2 linked regions of the Cohnella herbarum genome follow. The protein of the gene in region 1 interacts with the protein of each later gene in a pairwise test. Links are inferred from orthologs where the notes say so. Each region holds a gene or a part of one and is shown on either strand. Other genes may lie near its edges. The genes, in order: pepT and tpiA.

Evidence for each region.
Region 2: the proteins of pepT (region 1) and tpiA interact in binary tests that used the Escherichia coli proteins (3 or more experiments, as listed by UniProt). The link is inferred for Cohnella herbarum from one-to-one orthologs.

What each region holds. Positions count from the first base shown.
Region 1 is NZ_CP051680.1:4,913,946-4,929,585, reverse strand. What follows is about bases 4,105-6,920. They hold pepT (peptidase T), read right to left. Parts: upstream 6,230-6,920; coding sequence 4,979-6,229; downstream 4,105-4,978. Other genes in these bases: HH215_RS21095 (MGMT family protein), read left to right, coding at 4,684-5,022; HH215_RS21100 (hypothetical protein), read left to right, coding at 4,105-4,668. Outside these bases: HH215_RS21125 (response regulator transcription factor), read left to right, coding at 1-256; HH215_RS21120 (ABC transporter substrate-binding protein), read left to right, coding at 463-1,806; HH215_RS21115 (DinB family protein), read left to right, coding at 1,908-2,450; HH215_RS21110 (helix-turn-helix transcriptional regulator), read left to right, coding at 2,447-3,394; HH215_RS21105 (ASCH domain-containing protein), read left to right, coding at 3,410-4,003; more of HH215_RS21100, read left to right, coding at 4,042-4,104; HH215_RS21085 (leucyl aminopeptidase family protein), read right to left, coding at 7,163-8,653; HH215_RS21080 (Sapep family Mn(2+)-dependent dipeptidase), read right to left, coding at 8,626-10,263; HH215_RS21075 (asparaginase), read right to left, coding at 10,260-11,291; HH215_RS21070 (alpha-L-fucosidase), read right to left, coding at 11,312-12,589; HH215_RS21065 (ABC transporter substrate-binding protein), read right to left, coding at 12,719-14,395; HH215_RS21060 (carbohydrate ABC transporter permease), read right to left, coding at 14,434-15,330; HH215_RS21055 (ABC transporter permease), read right to left, coding at 15,345-15,640. UniProt on the Escherichia coli protein: Cleaves the N-terminal amino acid of tripeptides.
Region 2 is NZ_CP051680.1:6,034,083-6,049,851, forward strand. Bases 8,824-11,768 are described here. They hold tpiA (triose-phosphate isomerase), read left to right. Parts: upstream 8,824-9,890; coding sequence 9,891-10,646; downstream 10,647-11,768. Other genes in these bases: HH215_RS25825 (phosphoglycerate kinase), read left to right, coding at 8,824-9,878; gpmI (2,3-bisphosphoglycerate-independent phosphoglycerate mutase), read left to right, coding at 10,648-11,768. Also shown: RNase adapter RapZ, read left to right, coding at 1-851; gluconeogenesis morphogenetic factor MgfK, read left to right, coding at 861-1,856; DNA-binding protein WhiA, read left to right, coding at 1,861-2,796; HH215_RS25790 (HPr family phosphocarrier protein), read left to right, coding at 2,899-3,168; HH215_RS25795 (SIMPL domain-containing protein), read left to right, coding at 3,282-4,052; HH215_RS25800 (sporulation histidine kinase inhibitor Sda), read right to left, coding at 4,378-4,638; ATP-dependent Clp endopeptidase proteolytic subunit ClpP, read right to left, coding at 4,858-5,442; HH215_RS25815 (sugar-binding transcriptional regulator), read left to right, coding at 6,102-7,124; gap (type I glyceraldehyde-3-phosphate dehydrogenase), read left to right, coding at 7,241-8,251; more of HH215_RS25825, read left to right, coding at 8,697-8,823; more of gpmI, read left to right, coding at 11,769-12,186; eno (phosphopyruvate hydratase), read left to right, coding at 12,268-13,560; HH215_RS25845 (LCP family protein), read right to left, coding at 13,737-14,774; HH215_RS25850 (hybrid sensor histidine kinase/response regulator), read left to right, coding at 15,001-15,769. UniProt on the Escherichia coli protein: Involved in the gluconeogenesis. Catalyzes stereospecifically the conversion of dihydroxyacetone phosphate (DHAP) to D-glyceraldehyde-3-phosphate (G3P).

The sequences.
Region 1 (15,640 bases):
GTTGCGCGTGCATCTAAATCCCACTTATCTGAGCGAGCTGTTCAAGGAGACGACGGGTCGCAAATTCATTGATTACCTGACCGATATTCGGCTCGATGAAGCTAGGCGGTTGTTGCTGGAAACGGATATGAGAATGTATGAGGTGTGTTCATCCGTCGGTTATACGAGCTCGAAATATTTTAGCACCTTATTCAGGAAAAAATTCGACGTGACTCCGACGATGTACAGGGACGGTCCCGTCCTTGAGACGGACTGAGGTAAAGTATCGGTGAGGCGGTTCATGTAAACCTCGGGGCGTTTTTTTGGGATTGCGTTCGTTTTTTTAGGGAAGTCCGAGCGACTTTGCCCTATAGATTGCAGGTTCCGAAAATAAGAGAAGAAACAAGAATTTTAAGTGATTTTCATGAACGCCTCTTTTTCTTAGGATGAAGAAGAAGTAAGTAATCCATTGGAGGCTATACGATGAGAAGAAAAGGGCTAGGTTTGTTGGCATTGACAATGATGTTGGTTCTGGTGCTAAGCGCTTGCGGCGGCAACAATAAAGAAAACGGCGCAAGTCCGTCCGCTAGCGGAACGACTCCAGCTTCGGAATCGGCGCCGCAATCGGCGGAACCGTCGGCTCCCGCAGCGGAAGTCGAATTGAAGGTGTCGGGGTATAAATCCGGTACGGAGCTCGGAGCGATTCCGGAATTGAACGAGAAGTTCATGAAAGAAAACCCGGGAATCAAAGTGAAATACGAAGGCATGCCGGGCGGGCAGTTCAAGGAATTCATCAAGACCCGTTTCGCCGCCGGAGATGCTTCCGACGTTATCCTTATGCACCCGGGCTTGTCGGACGTTCTCTCTTACGGCAAAGCGGGATACCTGATGGATCTTGCGGGCGAACCGTTTATCTCCAACTTCTCGGAAGCGTCTTTGAAAGCGACTTCATTGGAGGGTAAAGTGTATGCGATTCCTAACGATATGAACGTCATGGGCGTGTATTACAACAAAGAAATTTTCGAGAAGCTGGGTTTGGCTACTCCTAAGAACTGGGATGAATTCGTAGCCGCCGCGGAAGCGATCAAGCAATCCGGCGTGTTGCCGATCGCAATCGGTAACAATGACGGTTGGATGACGCTCGCGGCGCTCTACACCGTCGCTCCGGCGCTCGTCTACGGTACGACGCCCGACTTCGATGCCAAGCTGAACGAAGGCACGGCAACGTTCGCGGGAGCATGGGACGATACGGTTAACAAGTGGTTCTCCTTGAACGAGAAAGGCTACCTTACCGAGAAGAGCACGGGCGTCAACCTTGACCAGGCGCAGAAAGCTTTCGCGACGGGCAAAGCTGCAATGTACATCGACGGCAGTTGGTCGTTAGCCGGAATCATGAAGTCGAATCCGGACTTGAAATTAGGCATGTTCGCGATGCCGTCCAACGCTGCGGGGCAAGAGGTCGTGGCATCGGCTGCGGTAGGCACGACTTTCGCGATTAACAAGGACACGAAAGTAGCCGATGCGGCTAAGAAGTATCTGGCATTCTGGAGCCAAGCCGAGAATCAGAAGGTATGGACGAAGAGCCAGCAAGGGTTCATGACGATCAATGGCGAAACCGGCGACATCGACGAAGCCTTCAAGGAAATCGCCGACGTTGTCGCAAGCGGCAACAGTTACCCGTTCTTGGATCAAGGATGGCTCTACGGCGGCGCGGCCACTACGGAAATGATGACTTCCGCTCAAGGCGTATATCTCAAGGCGATTACGCCGGCGGGCATGCTCGAGAATATGGATAAAGCTTGGAAGGAAGCCGCTAAGATGAAGTAGGCATAAATAATTTTGTTTTCCTGAAACGCTACTGACACGCTGTTGTCAGTAGTGTTTTCTTATAGTTTAATTAAATCTAAGGAAAGCAAGGTGAACGGTTGATGGATACACGGGAAAGCTTGAAGCGTTTGGAAGAGACGGTCGATTATTATTTGGAGCAACTGGAGGGCATTGCGGAAGAGCCGCTTAGTCGCAAGCCCAGCGAGGAAGAATGGTCGATCGGACAATTGTACGTCCACTTGATTCAATCGTCGAGGTTTATGAACTTACGCCATATCGGGCTATGCCAAGAAGGCAACGATCCAGCGATTGTCGTAGGGGGCGTCAAGAACGAAGCGGGGTTTGAGGTTTTTCGCAATAGCGGCTTCTCCGACGTGAAAATCCATGTCCCGCCTTCCCCGCAGTATACGCCGAAGCAACCGGACGGCAAAGCGGAGTTGAACGAAGGGATGCGCGCGCTCGTGTTGAGTATGAAGGAGATCGAGCCGAAGCTCCAAGAAATTCCGCCGGAGCACACGGTGCTGCACCCCCGATTGGGAGCGTTAAACGCAGAGGAGTGGTTTAAAATGGTGGAAATCCATTTCGGACACCATCTGAAGCAACTGCGTCGTCTACAGCAGTTCATAGGCGCTGGAGCTTCATGAACAAGACGGATCGTATGCTTGCCATTATATTGGAACTCCAGCGTAAGGGCATGCGGAGGGCGGAGGATCTCGCGAGCACGTTCGAGACGAGCGTGCGGACGATCTATCGCGACGTGCAAGCGTTAAGCGAGGCGGGGGTTCCGATTATCGGAGCGCCGGGTACGGGGTATTCTTTAATGGAGGGATACTTCCTGCCGCCGATAAGTTTCTCGGTGGACGAAGCCGTGGCTTTGCTGATCGGAGCCGACTTCATCGAGCAAAGATTCGATCGGGAATACGGGGAGCGGGCGAGGGCATCCCGCGGCAAAATCGAAGCCGTGCTTCCCGAGAGCGTCCGCAGGGCGGCAAACGAAGTGCGTGAAACGATCAAGCTGCCATCGACCCTGGAGGAAGCCATCGACGAAGCGGAGAGAGCGAGAGTAGCTAAACTTCGCGAGGCGATATTGATGCGGCGTAAAGTCAGCTTCGATTATACGAAAGCAAAATCGGGATTGGTGGCTCACCGTCACAGCATACGTACCGCTCGTCCATACGGGTTATCTTTCGTATATGGCTCATGGGTATTGGTAGGCTTTTGCGAGCTTCGCCAAGAGATTCGACATTTTCGGCTATCCCGCATGACGGGGTTACAGGATCTGGATGAAACGTTCGCGTTTCCTCCAGATTTTCGCATGAGCAAATACGTTCCCGCGGACGACCGTCCGATAGAAGTACGAGTTCTTGCCAGTCCGCGGATCGCGGATCGGGTGAGGGAGGCCAAATATTTTTATATCGTATCTAAGGAGGATGTTCACGATGGTCTGTTAGTCGTTCTGCGCGTAAGGACTCCCGAGGATGTGCTGCAATGGGTGCTGGGTTGGGGATCGGAAGCCGAGGTGCTGGAACCGGAAGCGCTTAGGCAACGAGTCCGCACCGAAGCGGAACGAATGCTTGGACGTTACTAGGAGGAGGAGATCGTTTTGTTATTTAGGGATCCGATACTAGAGGGAATAAGAACCGGAAGCATCGACGTTGCTTTCCGCTTGTGGAACAAACCTCGGGTACACGCGGGTACGCAACTTCGCACGCCGATTGGCGTCGTAGAGATAATGGCTATTGAAGCCGTATCCGAGGGTGACATCGCGGATGAAGAGATCGCGCGCGCCGGGTACGCCTCCCGTCAAGAGATGCGGAAGGAATTAGGCAAATTCGGAGGAACGACGATGTACCGGATCGCGCTTCGGTATGCCGGGTCGGATCCAAGGGAGACGCTCAGGGAACAGGATGAATTAACGGATTCCGAGCTTGCGGAGCTGCGGAACAAGTTGGAGAAGATGGACAAGCTAAGCCGCCGAGGACCTTGGACTTTCGAAATGCTCTGGATCATTGGAAAGTACCCGGGACTGAGGGCGACTGAGCTTGCCGATCACATCGGATGGGAGCCGGACAAGTTCAAAATATACGTTCGTAAACTGAAGGAGCTCGGTCTCACGATCAGCTTAGGAACAGGGTACAAAATATCCCCCCGCGGAGAGATTGCGATGAAACGTTATCGAAACGAAGATATGTGCTAGAATGGGCTTACGATGTCTGTCCATTGGAGGAGAACGCGATGAGTGAATACTCCGTTACGGAAACCGAACATCATGCGATCTTGCAGAGCGAAGACGACAAAAAAATAAGCCACTACGAAAAAGTCAGGGAAGATATCAGGGGAGAAATCAAGCTGCGCATTCGCATGAGGGGAAGGTTCGCAACGTATATGGTCACGTTGTTGGCGCTTCTGTGCGCCGTCGCTTTCGCGGATGACGGATATCGGCATGTGCTTCTCGTCGCGCCTTTTCTATCGGTGTTTTTCACGACCCAGATATTGTACAGTTACCGCAAGCACGAGACGCTGGCCCGATATTTGAGAGACGTGATCGAACCCGCGTTAGCGAAGCTGCACCAGATTGACCCGACTCGCGAATGGCACGCCTACGGGCATAAAACGGCACGATCCGGATTCCATAGAAACTTCTTGTTATGGGCGATGTGGATCGTCTGCGCGGGATTGATGACCTTCCTGTGGTTCCAATCGGCATCCGATTTCCGACTGACGGTTTACCTTTTCGCTGGAGTTTATTTGATCGCGATGATCGCGGTTACCCTAACGTTCATGGGAGATTCGACCGTTCGATGGAAGAGCAGACGCCAGGATACGGCTCAACAGACCGCTACGGGAGCTTATTTATCGTAGAGAGAGGATAGACGCATGCAGCCATTTACGAAACGGGTTGTCGAGATTATCAAGGGAATACCGGAAGGGTACGTCATGACGTACGGGCAAATCGCCGAAACCGCGGGGAGCCCGAGAGGGGCCAGGCAGGTCGTTCGAATCCTGCATTCGCTGAGCGCGAAGCATGACCTGCCTTGGCATAGAGTCGTGAACGTGAAAGGAGAAATCGCGATTCAGGACGGGGAATCCAAGTATATGCAGCAGCACTATTTGGAAAACGAAGGCGTCGAGTTCGGCTTGAACGGACTAATCGATCTTGAAGTTTATCGATTTAACCCGCCGACCGCGTCTGACCTGCCTGTTCAAAAAGCTTAACGATCTCGATGATCACGTTAGTCGCTTTGATCATCGTATCAACGGATACATACTCGTATCGGCCATGGTAATTTTCGCCGCCCGTGAAGATGTTCGGCGTCGGCAAGCCCATGTAAGATAGCTGGGAGCCGTCGGTTCCGCCGCGAATAGGACGTACGATCGGCTCGATGCCGAGGTTCACCATCGCTTGGTGGGCGATATCGACGATATGTTTGACGGGCTCGATTTTCTCGCGCATATTGAAGTATTGGTCTTTGATCTCCAGCAAGATGCGATCTTCCCCGTAAGTCTCCTTTAGCTCCTCGACGATGCCGATAAGTTCGGTTTTTCTTCCTTCGAACCGTTCCCGGTCGAAGTCCCGAATAATGTAGTGAAGCTTCGTTTCCTCTACGTCCCCTTGTATCGAGATCAGATGAAAGAAACCTTCGTAGTCCTCCGTATACTCAGGGGCTTCTTCCGCGGGCAATCTGTTGTTGATTTCCATCGCGATCTTCGCCGAGTTTACCATCTTGCCTTTAGCCGTACCGGGATGAACGATCTTTCCCGTGCACGTAATTCGGGCGACGGCGGCGTTGAAGCTCTCGTACTGAAGCTCGCCTAGAGGACCGCCATCCATCGTGTAGGCATATTTGGCGTCGAATGCGGCGACGTCGAACCGGTGAGGGCCTCTCCCGATTTCCTCGTCCGGGGTGAAAGCGACTCTAATACGGCCGTGCTTGATTTCCGGATGTTTGAGCAAGTAGGCCATCGCGGTCATAATCTCGGTCATGCCGGCTTTGTCGTCCGCCCCTAGAAGCGTCGTTCCGTCCGTCGTGATCAGGGTTTGTCCTTTGTAGCCGGAGAGTTCCGGGAAATCCCTCGGAGATAGAACGATATTTAGAGCTTCGTTCAGGACAATATCCATTCCATCGTAGTTCTCGACAAGCTGAGGATTAACCCCTTTTCCCGTAAAATCGGTCGCCGTATCTATATGGGCGAGGAAGCCGATCGTCGGGATTTCTTGATCGGTATTGGCGGGTAGGGTTGCCATGACGTAGCCGTTGGCATCGATCGTGACTTCCTCCATGCCGATTTCCTTCAGTTCCTCTACTAACATTCTTCCAAGCGTTAATTGGCCTTCGGTAGTCGGACAATTCTGGCTGCTTTCGTTAGACTGAGTATCCACTTGCACGTATCTCGCGAATCTCGTTATGATCTCTGTTTTCATGTGGGTTCAGCTCCTTGATACTAATGATGTTATTGTACCAGAGTTCTGAACGAGGATGAAATGAGGGGGCAATGAGTTAAACGCGGCAAGGATACAACGAGAATAACGAGAAGGCTTTCGCCGTTATCCCTTTCGCTCAGTGGCATATGTGGTACGGCTTATGGGCATGGAAAAAGCGATGCTATTAGATGCGGGAGGCGCGATGTCATAGGATAGTGTGAGGAGGCTTTTGCCGTTATCCCTTTCGCTCAGTGGCGTATGGTACGGCTTATGGGCATGGAAAAAGCGATGCTATTAGATGCGGAAGATGCGATGTCGGAGGATAATGCGAGGAGGCTTTTGCCGTTATCCCTTTCGCTCAGTAGCATAGGCGGCACAGGTATGGGGCATGAAGGAGCGCTGTTATTTGTTGATGCGAGAGAAAGGAAAGCGCCAAGGTGGAGGTTGTTTTGGAAGGAGAGTCTCATGGTCGCTTTTTGCGACAATGAGGAGGGATTTTCCAGTGGGTGGAGCTCTATAGTCACTTTTTGCGACAATGAGGAGGGATTTTCCAGAGGGTGGAGCTCTATAGTCACTTTTTGCGACAATGAGGAGGGATTCCCCCGAGGGTGGAGCTCTATAGTCGCTTTTTGCGACAATGAGGAGGGATTCCTCCGAGGGTGGAGCTCTATAGTCGCTTTTTGCGACAATGAGGAGGGATTCCTCCGAGGGTGGAGCTCTATAGTCGCTTTTTGCGACTACGGGAGCACTCCTGAGCGAATGGGATAGCGTAAAAGGGGCGCGAAAATGCTTCAGGAGCCCGAGAAAGAATCGACCATTTTCCGGAGACGCCGGTCAAGAGCTCGATTCGGTCGGCTCCGAAGCATATCGCGGCTTTAACGCTCGATACGCGCGCGGATGGCATTGATTTCGAGAACTATCCTAAGCGCTTTCCTAGCGGAGGTTTGCATTATCCTGACTCGCCTGCGTCTGCAAGACATAGTCGACTAGCAAACGTACCCCGAACCCCGTTGCTCCGGCCATTTCGTATCCTCTATCGGCTGAAGCTTGGACGGTGTTCGCCATGTCGATATGGGCCCAACGGGCGGAGTTCCCCGCGAACTTCCGCAAGAAAAGAGCCGCTGCCACGGCACCGCCATAAGCGCTGGAGCTAATGTTGTTAACATCGGCATATTCGCTGCGAAGCAATTCTTCATCTTCGTCGACGAGGGGCATCGGCCATACCCGTTCCCCGTTATGCTCGCCGATTGAACGAAGCGCCTCCGTGCATCGCGCGTCTCCCCATACTCCGGCAACGCGTAACCCGAGCGCATGTCCGACGCTCCCTGTTAACGTAGCGATGTCGATCATCTCGCTCGCTCCGAGACGCCGAGCATGCAATAGGGCGTCGGCGAGAATGAGCCTGCCTTCCGCATCGGTGTTGCCGACCTGAACGGTCATGCCGTTCGGATAGCGAATGATCGAGGAGGGGAGCAAAGCTCCTGCTCCCGGTACGTTATCCGCGACGGCGATCAATAAGACGACGTTAACGGAAGCTTCGCTGCGGATCAAGTAATCCATCGCGCCGATGACCGCGCAAGCGCCGCCCATATCGAAACGGGCTTCGCTGAGATCCCGTCCCGTTTTGACGTTCATACCGCCCATATCGAACGTCATGCCTTTACCGATCAACGCGATCATCGGCAACGCGGGATTCGAAGAGTACGTCACCTCGACTAGCGCAGGTTGATGGCGACTGCCTTGCCCAACAGCCAAGAGGCCGTTCATTTCGTGCTGACGTAACTCGTCGCCTCGGTAGATTTTCAAGCCGACGTTCGGCCGTCCGGCGAATAACAACTCGGTTTGCTCGACTAGCCGTTCCGGCGTCATCACGTTAGCGGGCTCGTTGCACCAATCTCTCGCCAGCATAGCGCTTTCCGCGCGGAGCACCGACCTAGACACGCTATGCGCCAACTCTTCAGCATTTCCCGAGCCGCAGACTAGCAGAAGATGTTCCAATGTCGGTTGCCGAGGGTTCATTTTATATTTATCGAACGTATATCCGCCAAGCAGCCATCCTTCCGCCCATGCCTGGACGGTTGCTTCCGGCATCTGCTCTACCGACGGCTTATCCAAAAATACGGCAACCGTTCGGTAGCCTTCCCGGACAATCGCCCGGGAAGCGCTGCCTGCCACGCGCCGGATGACCTCGGCATCGAGGCGATCGGCGGAGCCGAGTCCGACGAGCGCCGCGTGACGCGAGCCGTGAGCCCCGTACAGCAAGGTCACTTTTCCGGCGGTAGCCATGGATGGCTTGATCTCAAACTCGAAATCTAGCTCGGAATCTAGCTCGGTAAGCGAAGCCTCACCTTCAAGAACGAGATAGACCGCTAAGTCCGCCGAGCAGTGACCGCTATCTAGTCTTTCGACGACTTTGATTTCCACGTGAGTTCGTCCCCTTCCTCGTGCGCCGGATATTCTAAATTCGCCATTTCGAAGATGGCTTGGGCGTACATAGCCGTCGCCTTCAGGAGACTATCGATGGAGATGGATTCATCCTGCTGGTGGGCAGTGTCAAACTCTCCGGGGAACAGAGGGCCGAACGCGACGCAGTTCACCAGCTTGCAAGCGTAAGTACCGCCTCCAGTCGAAAGAAGAGTTGCTTCTTGACCGGTATGATCCCGATAAATGGCTTGCAACGCTTTAATCATCGGATGGTCGGCAGCCACTTGATGCGGCGGTTTAATGATCGGGGGAGTTATTACGAATCCGTACTCCCCGATCTTCGATTCGATCATCGATACGATAGTCTCGCCGTTCGTACAGGCCGGGAAGCGTATATTCAAGTGAAAATAAGCTTCTCGGACAAGCGGGTCGTATCGAAGCAAGCCGACATTAACGGTTAACGGCCCGGTCGCTTCGTCTCGGCATGCGATCCCGAGCGCTTCTCCCGAAGTGTCGCCTGCTAGCAATTCAACCGCTCCCTTAATAAACCGTTGGTCGTCTCCTTCGAACGATTGCCCGTATAGAAAGGTCAACAAGCGCATTCCCGCGTTATTGCCCGTCTCCGGAGCCATGCCGTGCGCGGATGTTCCGTGCATGCGGAGGATCGCGACGCGATGAGCCGAAGATGACGCTAAATCGGACATGCTCTCGCTTTCGAGCTCATGAGTGGCGGAAAAGAACCGGTAATCCGAGATGAGCGCCTCTAACCGAGTCGGGGAACCTTGAATAACGGCTTCAGCGAAATCCGGTACCATGTTGGCCGCCGTTCCCGAAGTAAAGCTCATTAGCCGATAGATTCGTTCCTGATCGGACACAGACTTGGACTCCAGCTTGGACTCCAGCTCGGCCTCAGACTCGGCAGACGGGGGCGAATCATCGGCAAACCGTAAAGTCATCCGGGAATTGACCTGCCCCTTCTCCGCATGGACGATCGGGAAGTCGGCATCCGGCGTGAATCCCGCTAGCGGAGGCCTCTCCAGACGATTATAGGTTTCCATGCAGTTCATACCCGTTTCCTCGTCCGTCCCGATAATGATCCGGATACGATGACGAAGCGGTAACCCGAGCTCTTTCACGATGAGCAAACCATACAAAGCTGCGATGGCTGGACCCTTGTCGTCCAGGGCGCCGCGCGCGTAAAGCCTTCCATCGCGTATCGCGGGTTCGTAAGGAGGGGAAGTCCACTCCCCGCTGGCGGGGACGACGTCCACGTGGCTAAGCACCGCGATATAATCGTTGTGACCTTTCTCTCCGTTGCCCTTATTCGCATACTCTCCCTTGCCAGGATTTCCGCTCTCGCTATCGCCCGAGCCGTCGCCGCCGTATTCCGCATAACCGACGATTCCCTCCAGGTTAGCGGTCCGAAGCCCTTCTCGATCGGCCAGCTCCAACATATATGCCAGCGCTTTGGCGGATTCGATTCCTAGCGGCATGCCGGGGGCAGCCGATGCTTCGTCCTTCACGCTCGGGATGGCAAGAAGCGACGACAAGTCGCGCAGGAGCGCTTCTTGCCGTCGCTTTACTTCCGATGTCCAATCGATGCCGTTCATGCTTCTTTCCCCCGTCGCAGAGTAAACACGCTGCGATTCTCGCCGATGATCAGACCGTTATCGTTCCGAATATCGGGAGAACCGATCTTGTACATTCGGGCGATCGTATCTTGGTTTGCATACCCGATCTGCTCGAGAATGGAGGCAACCGCGATCGGCCACTCGTCCTCCGATCCGTCGACCACTTTTAAGGCGAATGCCAAGCGCTCTTTCTTGAGCGCGAAGCAGTAAATGCCTTTGGCGCCGCCCTTCGCGACGATATTGTCGTCCATGAGCAGGTTCGGGCAGATCAAATAGTCGGCCGATATCAACGTCGGATAAGCGTTCATCAACCTCGTTACTTTTTTGACAGCCTCCCGCAAAGCTCCATCCTCGATCAAATCCGGACAAGCGAGCTTCAAGAAAGCAAGCGCCATGTTCCGAAGCGGCATGCCGAACACCGGGAATCCGCAGCCGTCCGTGCCGATGCGGATATCCTCGATGGGGCATTCGGAGAGCTCGGCCGCAATGGCGGCGATTCGCTTCTGAGCCGGATGGTCCGCGGAATAATAGTCCTCCAGCGAATGACCCATTCCGATGCAATAGGATAGCACCCCGAGGTGTTTACCCGAGCAATTGTGGTAGATCCTTCGTTGCGGTTTCTTCTCCGCGACTAAAGTATCTCTGGCATTCGCGTCCAGAGGATAAGTAGGTTTACAGACGAGCGCTTCCTCGTCCAAGCCTAGCTTACTTAGCATCCCTTCAAGCGCTTCGACGTGATAGGGGAGAGCGCGGTGAGAGGCCATCATGATCGCTTGCTCTTCGTCCGTGAACCCGAATTTCTTATCGAAGCCTTCCAGGAAAAAAGGGATCGCCTGAATCGGTTTAGCCGCGGAGCGCATGAACGTTATCCACTCCGGATCTCCGGAGCGATAAGCGATGCTTCCGGTATCGTCTACGCCGCATACGTGTCCGTAGTGGATATTTTCCAAATACCCGCCCCGATATTCCTCGACTAGAGGCTCCGCCCCGCCCGTTAGTTCGTTCATTATCTCAATTCCCTCCTCGATTATGGCAACAATTCCAATTCAATAACGGTATCCCGCTCATCGGGAAGTTTCGCGCCCTTCAAGTTAATGAAAGCGCCGCTGTCGATGTCCGAATATTGCTCCGCCATCCAAGGCAGCTCGACTTTAAGCTCCGACCCGTCGCGCAATAACCTTGCGCGCTTGATCTTGCCCTTCAAGCCGGCGAAATAAATCGGCCCGATTCCGCGATCGAATACGTGCGCGTACAGTTTGTTGCCTCTTTGAGTATAACGTCCCCATTCCGGCTTCGCGAGCTCGGAAATTCCGCATCCGTATATGCTTTCGCCGTTCAATCGCAGCCATTCTCCCACTTCCTCCAATACGTTCAGAGAATCGCGGGTCATTTCGCCTTTCGCGTCCGGTCCGACGTTAAGCAGCAGGTTGCCGTTCTTGCTGACGCACTCGACCAGCGTACGAATGACCTGCGCCGATGATTTGTATTCGCGGTCCGTCGAATGATAACCCCAGTTGTCGTTCAGCGTAATACAGGCTTCCCATGGAATGGAAACGCCGTTCGCGTCCACGATGCCGCCCGGCGGAATGATCTGCTCCGGCGAGTAGAAGTCCCCGGCGTATTCTTCCGGCTCCGCCGCCCGGATGTCGCCGCCCAAACGATTATCGATGATGATATCCGGTTGAATGGAGCGGATCATGCGGATGAGCTCCGTCGCTTTCCATTTCTCGCCGGTCATGTTGTCATAGGAGAAGTCGAACCACATGATGTCGATCTTGCCGTAGTCGGTCAGCAATTCGCGAACCTGCCCGTGCATATAGGTCAAGTAACGATCGAAGTCGATCGGTTTGTCTTTGGACGCCTCGTTGTCGCGATCCGGATGAATCCGGTCGCCGTAACCCGGATAATCGGGGTGATTCCAGTCGATGATCGAATAGTAGAGACCGACGGAAATCCCTTCTTCGCGGAAGGCATCGACGTATTCGCGAATGAGATCGCGTCCGGCCGGCGTGTTCGTCGCTTTGAAATCCGTCAGTCGGCTATCGAATAAGCAGAAACCGTCGTGGTGCTTCGTCGTCAAGACGGCATATTTCTGCCCGGCCGCTTTCGCCGCCCGAGCCCAAGCCCGAGGATCGTACCGGGCCGCGTCGAATTCGTCGAAATAGACTTTGTATTGCTCGAACGTCATTTTCTCGTTTCCCCGTAGCCATTCTCCCCTAGCGGGAATCGAATACAAGCCCCAATGGATGAACATGCCGAACCGATCTTGCAGGAATAACTTCGTCCTCTCTTCTCTTGTGCTCATTACTGATAGCCTCCCATTGATCCTCGTAATAGTCGTTAGAAATCTTCATCCCGGTTTTGTCTGATCATTGTCTCCATGATGAATCGGAAGGACCCGCCCGATACCGGAACGGATCCCCCGAGAACTTTTTTATTTGGTTTGCGCGTTGTAAGCTTCTTGGTAAACCTCGAGCAGATGCTTAAGATTCATATTATCGAGCGTCTTTACGTAAGTATCCCATTCCTTCTCGATATCCGCGTCGCCGATGACGAAACGAGCGAGCATTTCGTCCACGTAATCGTTAACGGTTTTCGAGAGATCGGCCACTTCCGTCGCTTGCTCGTTCGTCATGAACAACGGAGGAACGGTTGCGATGTTCGCCGCTTTGTAGGGCTCGTAGTTGTTTTTCGTTTCGTTATACAGAATAACCTCGAGATCGTCTTCGCCTTTGCTGACCGCGCTTAAGCGGAATTCGTTGGAGCGAAGGGCAGGGCCGGTTTGCGCCCAGTTTACGTTCTGTACTTCTCCGAAGGACTTCAGCTCGGACCATTTCGCCGGTTGGCCGTTGATGCCGATCTCTCCTTCGGTCGCATCGCGCCATTCTTCGCCCGGACGACCGTAGTTGCTGCGCAAAGTGTGCTCGTATTCGTATAGTCCGTCCGCCCAACGAAGCGCGACTTCCGGATTTTTGGCTTTGTTCGTGATGAGGAAGGAGCCTGTCGTCAAGCTAGTCGCGTCAGTCGGCGCATACTGAACGCCTGCAGGGCCTTTCAATACGGGAACGGTCTTATACTCGCTCCAACGGCCGCTTTCTCCGAGCAATTGCGTGAAGACGCCTTGATGTCCGCCGGTGGAAGCGCCGAGAAGGACGGTATCCGGATTTTCCCCGATTTGAATGAGCTGGTTGTCGTCTTGCGTGAACGATTCCGGCGCGATCAGGCCTTCCGAGTACATTTTGTTCAGATACTTCAAGCCTTCTTTCCACTCCGGCTTCGTGAACGAAACGTCCAGCTTGCCGTCTTGGACGTACAGGTGTTTGGTCGTACCGTAAATCGGATTATAAATAAACGAGTTCATTAAGAAAGCATCGATGGAAGACCGCCAAGATTTAGGAGAGATGGACAAAGGAATTTCGTCCGCTTTGCCGTTGCCGTTAGGATCTTGCGTTTTGAAAGCTTTCAACACGTTGTAGAGCTCTTCTGTAGTCGTAGGCATTTTCAAACCTAGTTTCTCCAGCCAAGGCTCGTAAATCCACATTTTCTGGCTCTGGGAACAGTGGTAACACTCGTTGATTTCGGGAAGGGAATAGATGTTGCCGCCCGGCGCCGTGATCGCGTCCTTGATTTCCGGACGATCGGCGAACAGCTTCTTCGTCTGCGTTCCTTGGCTCTCGATCAAGTCGTTCAGCGGAAGGAACACGCCCTGGGAACCATAGATCATCTCTTGCGCGGGGGATACGTTCATTCCGAAAATGACGTCCGGATAATCTTCGCTCGCCAGCACGAGGTTCAGCTTCTCCTGCATGCTTTGCTCGGGAACGACTTCCCATTCGATATGCACGTTCGTTTTCTCTTCGTACCATTTGGTGAATTCGTTCGTAGAGAAATCCTCGACGAGCGGATTGCCGCGTACCATAACTTTAAGCGTTACTTTTTCGTTAGTGATCGGGTAGGTGCCCGGTGCCGTCAGTAAGCTGTTCTCGGCGCTCGCGCTTCCCGCCGGCGCGCTGGATGCGGCATTCTTCTCGTTGTTGGAACTCGAGCAGGCGGATAGAACAGCCGAGAGCATAAGGACTGTCGCGATCAGGGTAAACCATGATTTTTTCATATAGACCCTCCAATAGTAATTGCGAAGTGGGTTAAACCTTAGCCTTTAATGGATCCAATCATGACGCCTTTAACAAAAAACTTCTGAACGAACGGGTAAATCAGAAGCAAAGGCACGGACGATACGACGATGAGGGAGTATTTCAGCAGCTCGCGAAGCCCTTGACGGGCAGCGGCCGATTTCACGTCTCCGAGCATGTCGATCTTCACTTCGTTCTGGACAAGGATGTCTCTAAGAATTAATTGCAAAGGATACAGATGCGGGTCTTTCAAGTAAATCATCGCGTTGAAATATTGGTTCCAATGGCCGACCGCGTAGAACAGCGCGATTACGGCGATGATCGGTCCCGATAACGGGATGACGATCCGGAGCAGGAAGCGGAAATCGTTGCAGCCGTCGAGCTGCGAAGCTTCCAACAACTCGTGCGGGATGGTCGTCTGGAAATAGGTTCGCATAATAATGACGTTCCATACGGAGAGCGCCGTCGGAACGAGCATCGCCCAGACGGTGTCGATCATATGCAAATCCTTGACGACGAAGTAAGTCGGAATCAGTCCTCCGCTGAACATCATCGTGAAGACGAAGATCAGCATGAAACCATGGCGTCCCCGGAAATCGCCCCGAGACATCGGATAGGCTGCGAGTATCGTCATGATGACGTTAAGTAGCGTACCCGCCAGCGTATAGAGGACGGTGTTCTGAAATCCGGTTAAAATGTTTTTGTTCTTGAATACGGCCTTGTAGCCGTCTAGGGACGGATCTACCGGCCACAGCCACACCTTGCCCGAAAGCACGGCATAGCTGGAACTGAACGAAGCGCTGACGACATAGACGAGCGGATACAGAACGGCGATAAGCACGATCGAAAGCACGACGTAATTCACGATCGTGAACGCGCGGTCGCTGCCCGATTCCCGGATCACGGATTTGTTCATGGTTTTCGTTCCCCCTACCATAGGCTTTCCTGCCCCACCTTCTTGGCCGTCTGGTTCACCGCGATGAGCAGAATGAATCCGATAGCGGCTTTGAATAGGCCGATAGCAGTTGCGTAAGAGAAGTTAAGGGCTTGGGAAACGAGACCGACTTTGTAGACATAGGTGTCTATAACTTCGGATGACCTTAGGTTAAGAGCGTTCTGCATGATCAAGATTTTCTCGAAACCCGTCTCCATGATCTGACCCGTATTCAGGATCAACAGAATGACGGCGATAGGCATGATGCCCGGGATATCGATATGTCGCATCC
Region 2 (15,769 bases), 1.1 Mb from region 1 along the record:
CGGGGATGTCGGGTGCGGGAAAAACCATTGCCGTGCAAAGCCTCGAGGACTTGGGTTTTTTTTGCGTCGATAATTTGCCTCCCGTACTCATACCGAAATTCGCGGAACTCATCGAACAATCGCAAGGCCGGATCGCTAAAGTGGCTTTGGTTATAGACTTGAGGGGGCGAGAGTTTTTTACGGCCTTATCCGAGTCTCTTAATCATATTCGCGAGCATTACACGTTTCAGTACGAGATTCTGTTCCTGGATGCAACGGATTCGGTACTCGTGCAGAGGTACAAGGAAAGCAGGCGCCGACATCCTCTTGCCCCAGATGGGCTACCGCTTGACGGCATACATTCGGAGCGGAAATTGCTGGAGGATCTGAAGGGCTGGGCGTCCCAGGTCATCGATACGAGCAGCCTTAAACCGGCGGCGTTAAAGGAAAAGATCATCGGGCGATTTACGAATTTGGATCGCAACAATATTAATATTAACGTCACATCGTTCGGATTTAAGTACGGGGTGCCTATCGACGCGGACTTGATCTTCGACGTACGGTTTCTGCCTAATCCGCACTATATCGAGAACCTTCGTCCGAAGACGGGGGTAGAACCGGAAGTGTACGACTATGTCATGAAATGGCCGGAAACGCAGACGTTCCTTACCAAGCTGCTCGATATGCTGCAATATTTAATTCCGTTGTACCATAAAGAAGGCAAAAGCCAAGTCGTGATCGGAATCGGGTGTACCGGGGGCAAACACCGTTCCGTTGCTTTGGCTGAGTACTTGGGTCGCAGACTGGGTTCCAGCGATACAGAATTGGTGAGAGTGAGCCATCGCGATTCCGAACGCGATCGGCAAAGCTGAGGTGCGGTGATGGCGATAAAACAGCAGCCTACCCTCTCCCGCAAGCCGCGTATCGTCGTAATCGGCGGCGGTACGGGCTTATCCGTCATGTTACGCGGGCTTAAGCAGAAGCCGCTTGATATTACGGCAATCGTAACGGTCGCGGACGACGGGGGAAGCTCCGGCATTCTGCGCGAAGAGCTGCAGATCCCTCCTCCGGGGGATATTCGTAACGTATTGTCCGCGATGGCGGATACGGAGCCCTTGCTAGCCGAGGTGCTTAAGTATCGTTTCAGCAACGGAACCGGATTGGCCGGGCATAGTTTAGGCAATCTAATCCTAGCGGCGATGACCGATATTACCGGGGATTTCGTTACGGGAATTACCGAGTTGAGCCGGATCTTCGCGGTTCGGGGACGCGTGCTTCCGGCGGCGAATCATGCGATCGTGCTGAAGGCGGAGATGGAAGACGGCTCGATCGTCGTGGGGGAATCCACGATACCTAAGTCGGGGTTGGCGATACGCAAAGTATTCATCGAGCCTGCGGACGTAGAGGCGTTGCCGGAAGCCGTTCAAGCGTTACGCGAAGCGGATGCGATCTTAATCGGTCCTGGCAGCTTATATACGAGCATTATTCCGAATTTGATCGTGCCTAAGCTTGCGGAGGCGATTATCCAATCGGACGCCGTGAAGCTCTTCGTGTGCAATGTCATGACCCAGCCGGGAGAAACCGACAATTATTCCGTCAGCGACCATTTGGCGGCGGTTCATGCCCATATCGGGCATCATTTGTTCGATTACGTGATCGTGAACGATGGGGAAATCCCACCGCAGGTTCAGAATTTATACGCGGAAAAAGGCTCAACGGCGGTACATCTCGATTTGGAAGAAGTTACGCGGCGCGGTTATAAGGTCATTGCGGATACTCTAGTTTTGTTCAGGACTTATTTACGTCATGACGCAGCCAAGTTAAGCGATCATATTTATCATCTGGTCGAAGATTGGATGTTGCGAAAGGAGGGATAAAGGCATGTCGTTCGCGGCGCTAACGAAGAAGGAATTGACTCTGCTCGAAACCGAGAACTGCTGCGAGAAAGCGGAACTGTCGGCATTGATTAGGATGAACGGAACGATAGCGTTGTCGAATAAGCGCGTCGTACTGGATATAGCCACAGAGAATGCCGCGATTTCGCGCCGGATGTACACCCTTCTTAAGCGGCATTTTACGGTCGTGACCGAACTCCTCGTTCGTAAAAAAATGCGGCTCAAAAAAAACAACGTATACGTCGTAAGAGTACCCGCGGGTGCGGAAGCGATCTTAAACGATTTGTCGATCGTCTCCGAAGGGTTCCTGTTCCATCCGAGCATCGATAAAAACTTGATTCGCAAGCCCTGCTGCAAGAAGGCTTATTTACGCGGAGCGTTCCTGGCAGGGGGCTCCGTCAACAATCCGGAAGGCTCGTCCTACCATCTAGAGATCGCATCGATGTACGAGGAGCATTGTCAGGCATTGGTGGACCTCGCAAATAAATTTCATCTGAACGCGCGGTTTATCGAGCGTAAAAAAGGCTTTATTCTGTATATTAAGGAAGGCGAGAAAATCATCGAGTTCCTTAGTATCATCGGCGCTCATCAAGCGCTGTTCAAATTCGAGGACGTCCGCATCATGCGGGATATGCGCAACTCCGTAAATCGGATCGTAAACTGCGAGACGGCCAACCTGAACAAAACGATCGGGGCGGCGGTCAGACAGATCGATAATATTAAGTTACTCGTGAAAGAGGTGGGCTTGCACAATTTGCCCGATAAGCTTCGCGAAGTGGCCGAAGTGAGGCTTCAGCACCCGGATATTAACTTGAAGGAAGTCGGTGATCTGCTTAAAGGGCAGGTCAGCAAATCCGGGGTAAACCACCGGCTGCGCAAGCTTGATGAATGGGCTGAAAAAATCCGGAATGGCGGCGCATAAAGCGTATGGCGCATTTGTTCGAATCAATGTTATAATAGACAAGAAACTGTAGCACGGGGGTCCCGATTAGCGGGACGAACAAAGATAGGGGGTATCCGGTCCATGACGAGACAGCCGGTGGTAGTTCGGCTTAAAACGGGTCTTCACGCCAGACCGGCGGCACTATTCGTGCAAGAAGCCAATAAATTCTCCTCTGACGTCTTTGTAGAGAAGGATGAGAAGAAAGTTAACGCGAAGAGCATCATGGGAATTATGAGCTTGGCGATCAGCTCGGGTACGGAAGTCGCGATCAGCGCGGAAGGTTCCGACGCAGAGCAAGCTGTAACCGCTTTAGTGCAGCTTGTAAGCAAAGAAGAGCTAGAGAACCAATAAGTGACTTTTGTAAAGAGCCCCTTTAAGGGGTTTTTTGCATTTTTAAACAAAAGGTGAAACATTTGGGTGGCGAAGTGCGTCTTAAGGTCAAACATTCGAAAGGGGTTTGGATCATGAAACAAAAAACGCTGCAAATTATGATGGTAGCGATGGCGGTAGTCGTAGTGGGTTGGATTGGATTCGGAAGAGGGGAGGGCGATGTCGTGTCTGCTGAATCATTGCCGGCGGCAACTACCCAGCCGTATACGGTTACGGTTGGGGCTAGCGGATCGATCATGGTTGAGCCCGATGTGGCGTACTTAAATTTGGCAGTAGAAACTCGCGGGGCGAAAGCGACGGAAGCGCAACAATCCAATGCGGACAAATTCGCGGGCGTTGAGAAGACTTTGTACGAGAAGTTCGGAATTGATAAGAAGGACGTGAAGACGACCGGATTTGACGTCCAACCGGAATACAATTATACGGAGAAGGACGGTCAAGTCCTTAAAGGATACATCGCCGTGCATTCCATTCAAGTGACTTACCGGAAACTTCCGGAAATCGGCAAGCTGTTCGATGCGTTAACCGCTTCCGGGGCGAACCGTCTGAACGGCGTGCAATTCTCTACGGAGAAAAAGGAGCAATACGAGCTAGACGCGCTGAAGAAGGCTATGGACAACGCTGCGGCGAAAGCTGGCGTGCTAGCGACATCGGCTAAACGTCAGCTCAAAGGCGTAATGAACATCGTTCAAGGCGACGTACAGAACAGACCCGTGATGTATGCTAATGAAATGGCGAGTGTTCAGATGAAGGCGATGGCCGATAGCGCAGGCGCTTCCTCTTCGGTACAATCCGGTCAGATCGAGATCAGCACGACGGTGTCCGTTCAATACGAGATGCAATAAGCGGGTTGAGGTTGATGTAGCGTGGCTGGTAAGAGAGGAAATGAACGTATAGTTTGTGCCAGTCGTAAGTGTTAGTGTGGAGGCGACTGGAGTGAAGAGACGGGCTTAGTCCCGTCTCTTTTGCGTGCTTGAATCGTTCCTGCAGGCAAGCTCATGCGGTATGCGATCGAAATTGTGCCAGCACCCGACGCACACGCGGCTGGGAGAGGTACGCGAACCGAAATAACCCGTCGCAGCCAGATAGAATTTGCCATTCCATCCTGTGAATAAATAAACCGTCATCCATAAAGGATAACGGTCAAGGTATGGGAATCATCGATGTGGATTAAGCTTCTCTATAATGACTTAGTTGACGAATGGAGAGCGCTTCTTCCAGCAGCTCGATGAATTCGTTGGACAAGTTCATTTTTTTGGCTTCCCTGTAAACTTCCAATAAATGTTCATCTTTTAGCGGGCGAAGCAATGACGCTTTATCGCTTAAACGTCTAGCGGCTACCATGTCCAAGTGGCCTTCGTGGACGTTCTTTACGGGCGTTTTGACTTCAGATGAATTGGCTACCAAGTACGGATAGGACCGTTCAGGCATATAGATCCCTCTCTTCCAGAGTTCCTAAGAGATAACTAGAATTGGAGGTAAATGGTATTACCTCATAAAATAGCATATCACGGATTGTCCGACTAGCAGAGAGGGCATTCAAAGAATTGAATTTTTGTTGACAGCGGACTTTCTGTATGTTAAGGGATGGAAAAACGCGTAACGTCCGTTCTTGTTGAACGGCGTTACGCGTTTTGCGTTGTCGGAAGATTATTGGACTTTGTCGATGACTTTATCGATGAGCCCGTATTCACGTGCCACTTCGGCTTCCATGAAATTGTCGCGATCCGTATCTTTCTCGATGCGCTCAAGCGGTTGACCTGTGCGTTCGGATAGAATGCCGTTGAGCTTATCTCGCAACTTAAGGATGCGTCTTGCCCGTATTTCGATATCGCTAGCTTGACCTTCCGCGCCGCCGAGCGGCTGATGAATCATGACTTCGCTGTTCGGAAGGGCGAATCGCTTGCCTTTGGCACCGGCCGCGAGCAGGAATGCTCCCATGGATGCAGCCATGCCGACGCAGATCGTGGAGACGTCCGGCTTGATGAATTGCATCGTATCGTAAATGGCCATCCCGGACGTAATGGAGCCGCCGGGACTGTTGATGTATAAGTGGATGTCTTTTTCCGGATCTTCGGCCGCCAAGAACAGCAGCTGGGCGATGATGGAGTTTGCAACCACGTCATTCACCTGAGTACCTAGAAATACGATTCGATCCTTGAGTAAGCGGGAATAAATGTCGTAGGCGCGTTCTCCTCGGTTAGTTTGCTCGACAACCATAGGTACAAAACTCATGTTTGACGTCCCTCCTCATGATTTGGTTTTTTTATCATAGCTAATCTGAGGGCAAAAGTCAAAGAAAGTCAAAGGGGTCTCGGCGATGAAAAAAGTAGTTATTCTGATATCCGCGTATGCCGAAAAGGGGTACCCCCTCCGCCGCTGGTTAAAATCGAGTTGTTTTGAATGGAATGTATGGGTTACAACTCGATTTTAAAGGCGGACGTAAACTCTCCGGTGGCACCCCTTTCCTCTATACGCTTCAGAATAACGGAAACTTTTATTAAGCTGAGAGGGGAAAAGGGGAACAAAAAAACCGACCGCGTGACCGGTCGGTTGTGCTGTAAGCTATCAAATGGGGTAAAAGTTATAAGTGGCGCGCCCGTGAGGAATCGAACCTCAATCTCAGCCTTCGGAGGGCTGCGTCATATCCGTTGGACCACGGGCGCTCATTAATGCAGCAAGAGTTATTATATGTGATAAACACTGAAAAAGCAAGGGAAGTCGCGTCTTTAAATTTGTTATTTTCGTGTACGACAAGTATTGCATCCCTTCGCGAATTTAGATAAAATAGAGGTGGGACTTAAAGTGATGTGGTGGGACGTTTTTCGTCCAACAAAACCTTATCTTCGTTGCCGACGATGACCATCCGGTCTCAGGAGGGTACGCGAAACAGAATGCGAAAAATCGTAGACATTCAGAAGCAGCTACTTCCCGATCTTCTGCAGGTTATGGAGAAACGGTACGATATTCTGCACCGGATCTATCTTGCCGGAACGATCGGACGTCGTACTCTCGCCACCGGCGTTGATATGACGGAGCGCGTGCTTCGATCGGAATTGGAGATCCTACGAGCGCAAGGCTTGTTGGATACGGCAGCATCCGGTATGACGCTCAGCGCGAGCGGTAGACAGCTCGTGGAAGAGATGGAACCGATCGTCAAGGAGTTGTTCGGTTTATCCGATCTGGAAGAGACGGTTCGTACCGCTTTCGGATTGAAACGGGTGATTATCGTGCCTGGCGATTCCGATGACTCCGACCATGTCAAGATGGAACTGGGCAGGGCAGGAAGCCGAGTGTTAAGAGACAGTCTTTCCTCGGGCGACGTCGTTGCGGTCATGGGAGGATCAACAATGGCCCGTATGGCTTCGCAATTCACGACGCCAACGCAGCTTAAAGACAACTGGTTCGTTCCTGCCAGAGGCGGCCTGGGCGAAAGCGTCGATTATCAAGCGAACACGATCGCGTCGGAATTAGCCAAGCGAACGGGAGCGAGGTATCGCATGCTTCATGTGCCCGATCATCTGAGCGAGGAAGCTTACCAGACGATCATGCAGGAGCCTAATGTTCGCGAAGTGGTCGATATGATCCGCGGCGCTAGGATCGTCGTTCACGGGATCGGAGACGCGGTGACGATGGCCAGGCGCCGGAAACTCAAAGACGAGACGAAGGAAGAACTGGTTAAGGACGGCGCGCTTGCGGAAGCTTTCGGATATTATTTCGATCGCGACGGCAAAGTCGTTCACCGAATGGCTACGGCGGGCTTACGATTGGACGATATCGAAGCGGCGGGTATGGTAATCGGAATCGCTGGCGGCAGCAGCAAGGGCGAAGCGATCGCATCGGTCATGAGATTCGGCCACGACGACGTCTTGGTAACGGATGAAGCGGCAGCGACGGTTGCTCTGCGGCATGTTTAATCAGGCTAGAAGTTTTAAGCTCGATAATACGGTAATCCTAATTACAGTGGTCTCGGCGCTATAGGCGCCTGACATATAGATCAAAAAATCTTTCTCATTCCAAGGAGGAACCAATCATGGCAGTAGTAAAAGTTGGTATTAACGGATTTGGACGTATCGGACGTAACGTATTCCGCGCTTCCCTGAACAACCCGAATGTAGAGATCGTTGCAATCAACGATCTGACGGACGTTAACACGCTTGCTCACCTTCTGAAATATGATACGACTCACGGAAAATTGGACGGTACGGTTGAAGTGGGCGAAGGCGCGCTTATCGTAAACGGCAGAACGGTTAAAGTATTCGCCGAGCGCGATCCTGGCAACTTGCCTTGGGCTTCCGTAGGCGCTGAAATCGTTGTTGAATCCACGGGTATCTTTACTGCGAAAGAAAAAGCGGAGCTTCACTTGAAAGGCGGAGCTAAGAAGGTTATCATCTCTGCTCCCGCTACGAACGAAGACATCACGATCGTTATGGGCGTTAACCAAGACAAATACGATCCATCCGCTCATACGATCATCTCCAATGCATCTTGTACGACGAACTGTCTTGCTCCGTTCGCTAAAGTATTGAACGATCAATTCGGAATCGTTAAAGGCATGATGAACACGATCCACTCGTACACGAACGACCAAAGCGTATTGGATCTTCCGCATAAAGACCTTCGTCGCGCGCGTGCAGCGGCTGAAAACATCATTCCTTCTTCGACTGGCGCCGCTAAAGCCGTTTCCCTCGTATTGCCTGAACTGAAAGGCAAATTGAACGGTATGTCCATGCGCGTGCCTACTCCTAACGTTTCCATTACGGATCTCGTTGCCGAGCTGAAAGTTAACGTTACGGTTGAAGAAGTTAACGCGGCTCTGAAAGCTGCTGCCGACGGTCCTTTGAAAGGCATCTTGAACTACTCCGAAGAGCCGCTTGTTTCCAGCGACTACAACGGCGATCCTGCTTCTTCCACAATCGATGCGTTGAACACGATGGTTGTTGAAGGCAACATGGTTAAAGTTCTTTCCTGGTACGACAACGAGTGGGGCTATTCCAACCGCGTCGTTGACTTGGCTGCTTTCATCGCGTCTAAAGGACTTTAAGTTTCTTCTCCGAAGAAATTTTCGACTATTTTTCGACTATCCCCCTAAATCCCCCTTCCTCCAGGAAGGGGGACCCCAAAGGGCTCTGCCCTCTGGACACCCGGCGGTTATCGTGGGAGCTTCCGAAGACGGCGGGGGGATACATTGTGCATAGATCGCTCCGTCCCGGATTTGCCTTGCAAACCGGGACTACGCTTTACTATTGGAGCAAACGGGGTGACACCGCTCGCGCTATCGGCGCTTCGGGTCATCAGTAGAGCGTAACTCCCCCGCGCATGACTGCGCTTCTAGGGGAGTTAAGGGCAAGAGCGTAACTCCCCCGCGCATGACTGCGCTTCTTGGGGAGTTTGCAGGATAAAGCGTAATACGGACACAAAGGCGGGCTCCCTCATTGGAGCCTAGCTTTGCGCCCGGAGATTGACAGCCACCCGAGGAGGTTTGACTCTTGAACAAGAAAAGCGTAAGAGACGTCGATGTTGCAGGGAAAAAGGTGTTTGTCCGCGTTGATTTTAACGTACCTCTAGAGAATGGCGCCATCACGGACGATACTCGTATCCGCGAGACGCTTCCGACGATCAAGTATTTGATCGAGAAAGGCGCGAAAGTCATTTTGGCTAGCCACTTAGGCCGTCCGAAAGGCGAAGTCGTAGAAGAATTGCGGTTGACGCCCGTTGCGGCTCGATTGTCCGATCTGCTCGGCAAACAAGTGAACAAAGCGGACGAAGTCGTCGGAGCAAGCGTGCAAGCGAAAGCGGACGCGCTGAAAGACGGAGAAGTTCTATTGCTCGAGAACGTTCGGTTTCACCCGGGCGAAGAAAGCAACGATGCCGAATTGGCCAAAGCTTTCGCCGCATTGGCGGATCTGTTCGTGAACGACGCGTTCGGGGCGGCTCACCGCGCTCACGCTTCTACGGAAGGCATCGCACACCATATCCCGGCTGTATCCGGATTGCTGATGGAGAAAGAGCTGGACGTACTCGGCAAAGCTTTGAACAATCCCGAGCGTCCGTTCACGGCGATCGTGGGAGGTTCCAAGGTTAAAGATAAAATCGACGTTATCAATAAAATGATCGAGATCGCGGACAATATCATCATCGGCGGCGGTCTTTCCTACACGTTCCTTAAAGCGCAAGGCAAAGAAATCGGCCAATCCCTCCTCGACAATTCCAAGCTGGAGCAATCCCTCGGATTCATCGAGAAAGCGAAACAACTCGGCAAAAACTTTTACCTTCCAGTCGATATCGTCGTAGCGGACGGATTCAGCGCTACCGCGAACACTCGGATCGTGGATACCGACGGTATTCCGGCTGATTGGGAAGGCATCGACATCGGACCGAAAACACGCGAAATCTACGCGGATGTTATCAAAAACTCCAAGTTGGTCGTATGGAACGGACCGATGGGCGTATTCGAGATCGAGCCTTTCTCCCATGGAACGCGTGCGGTTGCTCAAGCTTGCGCAACGACGGATGCATATACGGTAATCGGCGGCGGAGATTCCGCGGCAGCGGCGGAGAAGTTCAAGCTGGCTGACCAAATGAATCACATTTCCACGGGCGGCGGAGCTTCGCTGGAATTCATGGAAGGCAAAGTACTTCCGGGCGTAGTAGCACTTAACGACAAATAAGAGGTGACAGAGATGAGCAGAACACCGATTATCGCGGGTAACTGGAAAATGTTCAAGACGGCTGGAGAAGCTACGGCTTTCGTTGCCGAAGTGAAAGGCAAGGCTGAAGTCGCAGGCGTGGAGAGCGTCATCTGCGCTCCGTTCACGGCGCTTCCGGCGTTGGTAGAAGCGGTTAAAGGCACATCGATCAAAGTCGGCGCGCAAAACCTGCATTTCGAAGACAACGGCGCGTTCACGGGCGAGATTAGCGGAGTTATGCTGAAGGACCTTGGCGTTCACTACGTCATCATCGGTCACTCGGAGCGTCGTCAATATTTTGCCGAGACGGACGAGATCGTCAACAAGAAAGCCCACGCGGCGTTCCGCCACGGCTTGACTCCGATCGTATGCGTAGGCGAGAAGCTCGAAGAGCGCGAAGCCGGTCAAACGAAAGAAGTCGTTCGCGTTCAAACGGAAGGCGGTTTGGTGGGATTGTCTGCCGAGCAAGTCGCTGCAACCGTAATCGCGTATGAGCCGATCTGGGCGATCGGAACGGGCAAATCTTCGACTTCCGAAGACGCGAACGAAGTTACTAGCTATATCCGTGGCGTAGTTGCAGCTCAATTCGGCGCCGAAGTCGCCGACAAGGTTCGCATTCAATACGGCGGAAGCGTTAAGCCGAATACGGTTGCCGAGTACATGGGCCAATCCGATATCGACGGCGCTTTGGTCGGCGGAGCAAGCCTTGAACCGGCTTCGTACGTGGCGTTAGTCGAAGGGGCGAAGTAAGATGGCGGCTCCTAAACCGGTTGCGCTTATTATCCTCGATGGCTTCGGTCTCCGCGAAAGCTCTCACGGCAATGCCGTAGCGCAAGCGAAGAAACCGAACTTCGACAAGTACTGGAGCACGTTTCCGCACACGACCTTAACGGCGAGCGGGGAAGCGGTCGGACTTCCGGAAGGCCAGATGGGCAACTCCGAAGTCGGACATCTGAACATCGGCGCGGGACGTATCGTCTATCAGGATTTGACTCGGATTTCAAAATCGATCCGCGATCAGGAATTTTACGAGAATTCTACTCTAGTCGGTGCGGTAAAGCATGCGAAAACGAACAACAAGAAGCTCCATCTGTACGGTCTGCTGTCCGATGGGGGCGTGCATAGCCACATCGCGCATTTGTACGCGTTGCTCGAGTTGGCTAAGAAGGAAGAGCTGGATCAGGTTTATATCCATGCTTTCCTCGATGGCCGCGACGTATCGCCGGATAGCGCGGTCGGCTATCTGACCGAACTTCAAGCGAAGATCGAAGAGCTCGGCGTCGGCCAAGTCGCGACGATACAAGGCCGTTACTACGCCATGGATCGGGACAAACGCTGGGAGCGTACGGAGAAATCCTACCGCGCGATGGTATACGGAGACGGACCGACGGCTGTCGACCCGATTTCGGCGGTTAAAGAATCTTACGAGAAATCGGTATACGACGAGTTCGTCATGCCGACAGTAATCGTGGGTGCGGACGGCAAGCCGGTCGGACTTGTGGAATCGGAGGATGCGGTTATTTTCTTCAACTTCCGTCCCGACCGCGCGATTCAACTGTCCAACGTGTTCACGAACGAGGATTTCCGCGGATTCGACCGCGGAGCGGCTTTTCCGAAAAATCTGTATTTCGTGTGCATGACGCTATTCGCGGAAACCGTTGGCGGGTTCGTTGCGTATAAGCCTAAGGAGTTAGATAACACGCTGGGAGAAGTTCTCGTTCAACACGGGAAAAAACAGCTCAGAATCGCCGAAACGGAGAAGTATCCTCACGTAACGTTCTTCTTCAGCGGCGGTCGCGATCATGTCCTTGAAGGCGAGACGCGCATACTCATTAATTCCCCTAAGGTCGCTACTTATGACCTGCAGCCGGAGATGAGTATTTACGAGGTCACGGAAACGCTGGTGAAGGAAATCGAAGCGGACAATCACGATGCCATCATTCTGAACTTCGCTAACGCGGATATGGTGGGGCATTCCGGGATTCTGGAGCCGACGATCAAAGCGGTGGAAGCAACGGACGAGTGTCTGGGCAAAGTGGTCGATGCGGTTACGGCCAAAGGCGGAGTTTGCGTGATCATCGCCGATCACGGCAACGCGGACATGGTCATTGACGATAACGAGCGTCCTTTCACGGCACATACGACGAATCCGGTTCCTTGCATCGTGACTCAGGCGGGACATGCGCTTCGCGAAGGCGGTATTCTAGCCGATGTGGCACCGACTCTTCTGACGTTGTTGCAGCTTCCTCAGCCGGTGCAAATGACGGGCAAGACGTTGTTATCTAACTAAGTCTAAACGGCGGATGTTATCCTCTGATAGCGGAAATCGTTTATGTCGTTAAAATATGAACCCATTAAAGGAGTGTTACTCATGACGATGATTACTGATGTATACGCACGCGAGGTATTAGACTCCCGTGGAAATCCGACTGTCGAAGTTGAAGTTCGTTTGGAATCCGGCGCGCTGGGCTCCGCGATCGTGCCTTCCGGTGCTTCTACCGGTGCTTACGAAGCGGTTGAGCTTCGCGATGGCGACAAGAGCCGTTACCTGGGTAAAGGCGTATTGAAAGCCGTAGAAAATGTTAACATGATTATCGCTCCTGAAATCATCGGTTATGATGCCCTTGATCAAGTCGAAATCGATCAAAAAATGATCGAGCTCGATGGGACTCCGAACAAAGCCAAGCTGGGAGCTAACGCTATCCTTGCCGTATCGATGGCTGTCGCTCGCGCGGCTGCAGAAGCTTTGGACGTGCCTTTGTATACTTACCTTGGCGGATTCAACGCTAAGACGCTTCCGGTACCGATGATGAACATCGTTAACGGCGGCGAGCACGCCGACAACAACATCGACGTTCAAGAATTCATGGTTCTTCCGATCGGCGCAGCTACGTTCTCCGAAGCTCTTCGTATGGGAACCGAAATTTTCCACGCGTTGAAAGGCGTATTGAAAGCAAAAGGCTTGAACACTGCGGTTGGCGACGAAGGCGGCTTCGCTCCGAACCTTGGTTCGAACGAAGAGGCTCTTTCCACAATCATGGAAGCTATCGAAAAAGCAGGCTACAAAGCCGGCGTTGACGTATTCTTGGGTATGGATGTTGCTTCTACCGAGTTTTTCAAAGACGGCAAATACCACCTTTCAGGCGAAGGCAAGTCTTACACTTCTGCTGAATTCGTTGACCTGCTTGCTAGCTGGGCGGATAAATACCCGATCATCTCCATCGAAGACGGTTGTTCCGAAGACGATTGGGAAGGTTGGAAATTGCTTACCGAGAAATTGGGCGGCAAAGTACAACTCGTTGGCGACGATCTGTTCGTAACGAACACCGAGCGTCTGTCCGACGGAATCAAACAAGGCGTGGGTAACTCCATCCTCGTTAAAGTTAACCAAATCGGATCGCTTACCGAAACTTTCGATGCGATCGAAATGGCGAAACGCGCCGGTTACACGGCTGTTATCTCTCACCGTTCCGGTGAGTCCGAAGACAGCACGATCGCGGACATCGCAGTAGCGACGAACGCCGGTCAAATCAAAACAGGCGCTCCGTCCCGTACGGACCGCGTTGCGAAATACAACCAATTGCTTCGTATCGAAGATCGCTTAGGTTCCACTGCGAAATACGGCGGCAAAGCGGCGTTCTACAACCTTAGCAACCTGAAATAATTCAGGCTGCTCGTTATACTCGGCAATCGCATCAAGATCGTACAACTAGAGCATCAAAACCACGACAACTTAGTCAGTCATCGCGACAACAAGAAGGACGGATCCTTGCGCTTATGCGCGATCCGTCCTTTTTATCGTTTTAAATGAAATAATTCCCGCTATTTCTTCCGCCCATCTCAAGAACCCAATTGCTCCTGAACATAGCTCTTAATCTTCCCGATATCGGGAACGAGTACGTCCATGCCGTTAATTCTCTCTTCCGTGAAAGCGCCCGATTGAGGAATCTGGATTCCCGTCAGTTTGCTCGTGTCGAGCTTCATTCCTAGTCGCGCCAGCTTGATCAGATCGCTGGGAGGAATGTTCGTCTCGATATAGGGAGCGACGCCGTTCAACAATTGAGGCAGCTTCAGCAGCGAGGTCGTGCTCTGAAGTTTATTGGCGATGGCGCTTAGAAACTTCCGTTGCCGATCCGAGCGCGCGAAGTCGGATAAGGCGTCGCTGCGGTAACGCACATACTGTAGAGCGGTTAAGCCGTCGAGGTGCTGCAAGCCCTTTTCCAGTTTGATGTTATATCTCGGATCGTCGCGATTGTCGGTTCGGTTCATTGCTTTGTCGACTTCGAAATCGATGCCCCCGAGCTCGTCGATCAGGGAGATAAACCCTTCGAAATCGGTATACACGTAATAGTGGATCGGTAAATCGAGCAAGGTATTCACCGTCTCCATCGCAAGCAACGGTCCGCCCATCGTAATCGCGGCATTCAGTCGGTTGGAGCCGCGCTGCGGGATTTCTAAATAGGTGTCTCTCAGTAACGAGAACATATGCGAGCTCTTGTCGACGGGATCTATGGAAACGACCATCATCGTGTCCGAACGAGGCTTGGAGGTGGCCTTGACGCCGCGCGAATCTCCGCCGAGCAGGAGAATGTTGATTCGTTCGTCTCCGACCCATTCGGGCGGTTCGATGACGGCGACCGGCAAAGGACTGCTGCCATCCGTCGGAATGACCGCGGTCGGTTGGCTGTCTTCCGGCTTGACGTAGATTTTATCGGCGAAAGAGTAGAGAGAATAAATATAATAGGCAGCGATGGACGCGAGAATAAGAACTACGCCTAAGGCGCTGTAGAGAATCATTCGTCGTTTGCCGATCCTTGCGAGCATCTTTTTGAGTAGCGGTGGAGCGGAGGGCGGGGTCGATTCGGTAGATTGATCCATTCGGTCGTTCATCCTTTCCGAGTCCATGTCATCAATAATACGATGTAAAGGCGTGGAAAGTTGTTCCAGTATACAGAAATTTCTTCTAATTAATTGAGAGGCTTGGCATCCGTATTCATGTCGAAGGGTCTATGATAATCTAGGAAGTATCGGTGAAGCGTTTTGGGAGATTTTTGTGAGCGGGTGGGTTTATGCTGGTCACTGGATAGAAAAGAGGAGGACGGCGGTGAAGAGCTTGAAGGGCGGCGTTACGTTACTGAACAGAATATTGGCCATTACGGTGATCCCGCTCTTGGCGATCGCGCTTCTGCTGGGCATCTACAAATTCACGGTTCCGAATAGCGATGCTCCTGTCGCCGTCCAAGGCGTGCTGGATCTGAGCAAATGGGATTTGCGCGAACAAGGGATCATGAGACTGGACGGGGAATGGGAGCTATATCCGGACAAGCTGCTCTCTCCGGAAGATTTTCGCGCGGGAAATGCAGGCGCAAGCGTCAAGGTCGAAATTCCGAACGCCTGGTACGGAATAAATCCGTTAGATTCATCGGAGGAGCCGGACATCGGGACGTACCGCCTAACGGTGAAGCTGAAGGAAAAAAAAGGAAGCTTCGGGATTAAAACTATGAACATTCTTAACTCCCACAAGTTGTTCGTTAACGGCGACCCGAAGGGTCACAGCGGCAATCCGGCGATCGACAAGGCCGATTACGAGCCGGGGAACACGCCTTACACGGCTTTTTTCGATTCCGATGACCGGGAAATCGAGATTGTTATCCAGGTCGCCGACCATACTTATCCAACTGGCGGCGGCTTCGAAGATGTTCTGTTCGGTACGCAAGCAAACATGCTTCGTTCGGCTAATGTCATCTACGGTACGGAACTGTCGGGCATATTCATCCTGCTGTTATTCGGCGGTTACCATATTAGCATTTATACGATGCGAAGGAAGGATAAGTCGTACTTATACAGCGGCCTCTTTTTTTTGACGATGTTGG